2 regions of the Streptomyces cinereospinus genome follow, and region 2 is predicted to be linked to the other one. Evidence: riboswitches for the same ligand, from Rfam matches in the RefSeq annotation. Region 2 holds a riboswitch; the other holds the start of a gene.
The links. Region 2 has a riboswitch for S-adenosylmethionine ahead of ACFF45_RS20325 (aminotransferase class V-fold PLP-dependent enzyme). Riboswitches for the same ligand answer to the same signal wherever they lie in the genome.
Positions count from the first base shown of each region.

Region 1: another riboswitch for S-adenosylmethionine. It lies ahead of thrC (threonine synthase); the one in region 2 lies ahead of ACFF45_RS20325 (aminotransferase class V-fold PLP-dependent enzyme).

Region 1 covers NZ_JBHMCY010000007.1:99,698-102,083, forward strand. Annotated here, with positions in the region: gene thrC (threonine synthase) at 1-959, opposite strand, end outside; SAM riboswitch class I at 978-1,119, opposite strand; gene ACFF45_RS05675 (glucosyl-3-phosphoglycerate synthase) at 1,290-2,234, shown strand; gene ACFF45_RS05680 (alpha,alpha-trehalose-phosphate synthase (UDP-forming)) at 2,308-2,386, shown strand, end outside.
Region 2 covers NZ_JBHMCY010000038.1:13,574-15,959, forward strand. Annotated here, with positions in the region: gene trpD (anthranilate phosphoribosyltransferase) at 1-528, shown strand, start outside; SAM riboswitch class IV at 613-729, shown strand; gene ACFF45_RS20325 (aminotransferase class V-fold PLP-dependent enzyme) at 1,068-2,386, shown strand, end outside.

The sequences.
Region 1 (2,386 bases), on a different contig from region 2:
GACTTGGCGATGGTGTTCGGCTTCTGCGGCCGCACCACGTCGTGCCCCGCCTTGAACGCGGTGGACACCGGCGAGCAGCCCTCCGCCTGCGCCCCGAAGATCTTGTAGGGCCGGTCCTCGACCAGGCCGAGCTTGATCAGCTCCTGGAGACCCTTGTCGATCTTGGTGAGCTGGGAGCCGGAGGCGATGGGGACGACGATCTGCTCCGGCAGCCGCCAGCCGAGCTGCTCGCAGATCTCGTACGCCAGGGTCTTGGAGCCCTCCGCGTAGTACGGCCGCAGGTTGACGTTGACGAAGCCCCAGCCCTCACCGGCCGGGTCGCCGATCAGCTCGGAGCAGAAGCGGTTCACGTCGTCGTAGTTGCCGTCGATGCCGACGAGTTCACCGCCGTAGACCGCGGCCATCACGACCTTGCCCTGCTCCAGGTCGTGCGGGATGAACACGCAGGAGCGGAAGCCGGCCCGGGCGGCGGCGGCGCCGACGGCGCCCGCCAGGTTGCCGGTGGAGGAGCAGGACAGCGTGGTGAAGCCGAAGGCCCGCGCGGCCTCCAGGGCCTGGGCGACCACGCGGTCCTTGAAGGAGTGCGTGGGATTGCCGGAGTCGTCCTTGACGAACAGCCTGCCGGGCTCGACGCCGAGCGCGCGGGCGAGGCGGTCGGCCTGCACCAGCTCGGTCCAGCCGGGGTTCAGGTTCGGCTTGCCGGCCACGTCGGCGGGGACGGGCAGCAGCGGCGCGTAGCGCCAGATGTTCGCGGGTCCCGCCTCGATGCGCTTGCGCAGTTCCTCGGCGTCGTACGCGGAGAAGTCGTAAGCGATCTCCAGCGGGCCGAAACACTCCTCGCACGCGAAGACCGGGCCGAGCGGGACGCGGTGACCGCACTCGCGGCAGGAAAGCGCCGCGGCGGGACCGAGGTCGACGGCGGGGTTGCCGGTGCTGCTCTCGACAGTCTGCACAGCCATGTGAGGCGAGGCCCTTTCTCCTCATCTTCCTCACGACGCATCTCGCCGTGAGACGGAATTGGCACCTTCTCTGGCCGGGAGCCTCGCGTGAACGAGTCCGGGATCAGGGTGGTTGCCGGGGCTTCATCGGGCCGTGTCCCTCTGCCCCTCTGGATGAGCTGTATGTGGTTGTTGTGCGGTGCTGGGCGCGGACGACCCCCGACATGCGATGGTCATCAGCGTTGTCCAAGACTGTAACCGAAGGCCAGGACAGTTGAGATAGCCGTCCGAACCGCGAGATGGATCACAATCGTCGTCGCTCGCCTAGAGAACGCAGAGGAGCATCGGACCGTGCTGGAAGAAGTCGAGCGCTGGCTGAGCACCCGCTCCTGGTCGCTGGCCGACCGTCCGCTCCACCAGATCCTGGCCGCCAAGCGCGGCACCGGCCAGTCGGTCAGCGTCGTGCTGCCCGCCCTCAACGAGGAGGAGACCGTCGGCGACATCGTCGCCGTGATCCGGCGCGACCTCGTGCAGCGGGCGCCGCTGGTCGACGAGGTCGTCGTGGTCGACTCCGGGTCCACCGACCGCACCTTCGAGGTGGCCGCCGCGGCGGGCGCCCGGGTGGTGCGCCGCGACGAGATACTCCCGCGCGTCCCCGCCGTCCCCGGCAAGGGCGAGGTGCTGTGGCGCTCGCTGCTGGTCACACGGGGCGACATCGTCTGCTTCGTCGACGCGGACCTCAGGGAGTTCTCCTCGGACTTCGTCACGGGCATCGTCGGCCCGCTGCTGACCGACCCGGGGATCGCCCTGGTGAAGGCGATGTACGACCGCCCCCTGGGCGACGCGGCCGGGCAGGGCGGCCGGGTGACCGAGCTGATGGCCCGCCCGCTGCTGAACATGCACTGGCCGCAGCTGGCCGGCTTCGTCCAGCCGCTCGGCGGCGAGTACGCCGCCCGGCGCTCGCTGCTGGAGCAGCTGCCGTTCCCGGTCGGCTACGGCGTGGAGCTGGGCATGCTGGTGGACGCCCTGCACCTGGCCGGTCTCGACGCGCTGGCCCAGGTGGACGTCGGGGTGCGAAAGCACCGGCACCAGGACGGGCAGGCGCTCGGCCGGATGGCGGCGGCGATCTACCGCACGGCCCAGCTGCGGCTGGCCCGCGGCCACCTCGTCCGCCCCTGCCTCACCCAGTTCGAGCGGGTGGAGGACGGCTTCGAGCCGCGGACGTACTCGGTGGACACCGAGGAACGGCCGCCGATGCTGGAGATCGCGGAGTACGCGGCCCGGAAGGTGGCCTGACCGTCGTATACGGTCCCCCGCCGGGCTCGAACCGTACGTTTGAGCGGTTCGGGAGAGGGCTAGGTTGAGGCGTATGGCTTCGACGTACGGTCCTGCTCAGGTACTGGTGGCCTCCAACCGCGGCCCCGTCTCGTACGGGGTGCGCGAGGACG
Region 2 (2,386 bases):
CGGGGGCAGTTGGGGATCCGGACGACGTTCAACTTCCTGGGCCCGCTCACCAACCCGGCGAAGGTCAGGGCGCAGGCGGTCGGAGTCGCCGACCTGCGGATGGCGCCCATCGTCGCCGGCGTCCTCGCCGAGCGCGGCAACTCCTCGCTGGTCTTCCGCGGCGACGACGGGCTCGACGAGCTGACGACCACGTCGACGTCCCAGGTGTGGGTGGTGCGGGACGGCCGGGTGACGCCGGAGACCTTCGACCCGCGCGAGGCCGGCATCGAGCTGGTGCCGGTGGAAGCCCTGCGGGGCGCGGACGCCTCGTACAACGCCGAGGTCGCCCGGCGGCTGCTGGACGGGGAGACCGGTCCGGTGCGCGACGCGGTGCTGCTGAACGCGGCGGCGGCGCTGGTGGCGCTGCGGCCGGGTGACGCGCCGCTGGCCGAGCAGATCCGGACCGGGATGGCCCGGGCGGCGGAGGCGATCGACTCCGGGGCGGCCCGGCGGGTGCTGGACCGGTGGGTGGCGGCGAGCAACGCCTGACGCCGCACGCGGTGACGCGGAGCGCGGTCCGGATCCTGGACCGCGCCTTGCGGTTCGAAGATCGTGTGGCAAGATGCTGTACCAGGTCATGAGCGACAGCTGAAAGGCCCCGGCCAGCTGTCCGGCAACCCTCCGTCCGTGGCGGGGTGCCCCGGGTGAAGACCAGGTCGTAGGCAGCAAGGCCTGCGGCAAGCGCGGACCCCTCGCGTCACCAGGGGTCCTGGTCGTACGAGGGAGCCTTCCGTGAGCAAGCGAATGCGTTAGGGCCTGTCCGGCGATTCCCGTCCGCCCGGCGACGCCCCGCACGCACCCTCGCCGCCCCGCGCGCACCCCACGTACGTCCGGTACGCGGCCCCGCGCGCGGCACGCCCGAGAGTACGCACCTGACGTCGCCGGGCCGCCCTGAGGGCGACGACGGCACGTGCCGGACAGGCCCCGGGGCCGCAGAGCCCCGCCTCGCATCCCCCTTCTCTCCTCAGCCCCGCGCGCCAGAGCGTGCCGCTCGCGTGGTGGTGCTCACTCTCACGGGAGGACACCCTATGTCTGTCTCCACCGCTGCCGCCGACCAGTCCGTTCGCGCCCCGCTGCCCGTTCTGGGGCGGGATGTCACCGTCCCGCTCGTCACCGGCGGCGAAGTCACCTACGCCGCCCTGGACTACGCGGCCAGCGCCCCCGCCCTCCAGCGCGTCTGGGACGACGTGGCGGCCTACGCGCCCTACTACGGCAGCGTCCACCGCGGCGCGGGCTACCTCTCCCAGCTCTCCACCGACCTCTTCGAGAACGCCCGCCGGACCGTCGCCGAGTTCCTCGACTGCCGCGCCGGCGATGAGGTGGTCTTCACCCGGTCCACCACCGACTCGCTCAACCTGCTGGCCGGTGCCCTCCCCGCCGGCTGCCGCGTCTTCGTCTTCGAGACCGAGCACCACGCCTCCCTGCTGCCCTGGCGGGACGCGCAGGTCACCTACCTCGACGCGCCGCGCAGCCCGCGGCAGGCCGTGGAGACCCTGGAGCGCGCGCTGGCCGACCGCGACCCCAACGGCCCGGCCCTGGTCTGCGTGACGGGTGCCTCGAACGTCACCGGCGAGCTGTGGCCCGTGCGGGAGCTCGCCGCCGCCGCGCACGCGCACGGCGCCCGGATCGTGCTGGACGCCGCCCAGCTCGCGCCCCACCACCCGGTCTCCGTCCAGGACGTGGACGTCGACTGGGTCGCCTTCTCCGGGCACAAGCTGTACGCCCCCTTCGGCTCCGGCGTCCTGGCCGGGCGGTCCGACTGGCTGCGCGCGGCGGAGCCGTACCTCGCGGGCGGCGGGGCCAGCCGCACGGTCGCCCGGCGGGCGGACGGCGGTGTGGACGTGGAGTGGCACGACAGCGTCGCCCGGCACGAGGCGGGCTCCCCGAACGTCATCGGCGCCTACGCCGTGGCGTCCGCCTGCAAGGCCCTCACCGCGGCCGGTTTCGACGCGCTGGTCGCCCGCGAGCAGCACCTGATCCGCACGGTCCGGGCGGGCCTCGCCGAGATCCCCGAGGTCAGGATCCTGTCCCTGTTCGGGGACGACGCCCCTCGCGTCGGCGTGCTCTCCTTCGTCGTCGACGGCTGGAACAGCTCGCACGTCGCCGCCGCGCTCTCCGCCGAGTACGGCATCGGGGTCCGCGACGGCCTCTTCTGCGCCCACCCGCTCGTGCGCACCCTGCTCGGCAGCGCCCCGCAGGCCCAGGGCGAGTGCGGCGCACCCGAGGCGGCTCCGGGCGAGAAGTCGCTCAACGCCGTCCGGGTGAGCTTCGGGGCGGGCACGCCGGACGAGCACGTGGAGCGGTTCGTCGGGGCGGTGCGGGAACTGGTCCGCGACGGCGCGAAGTG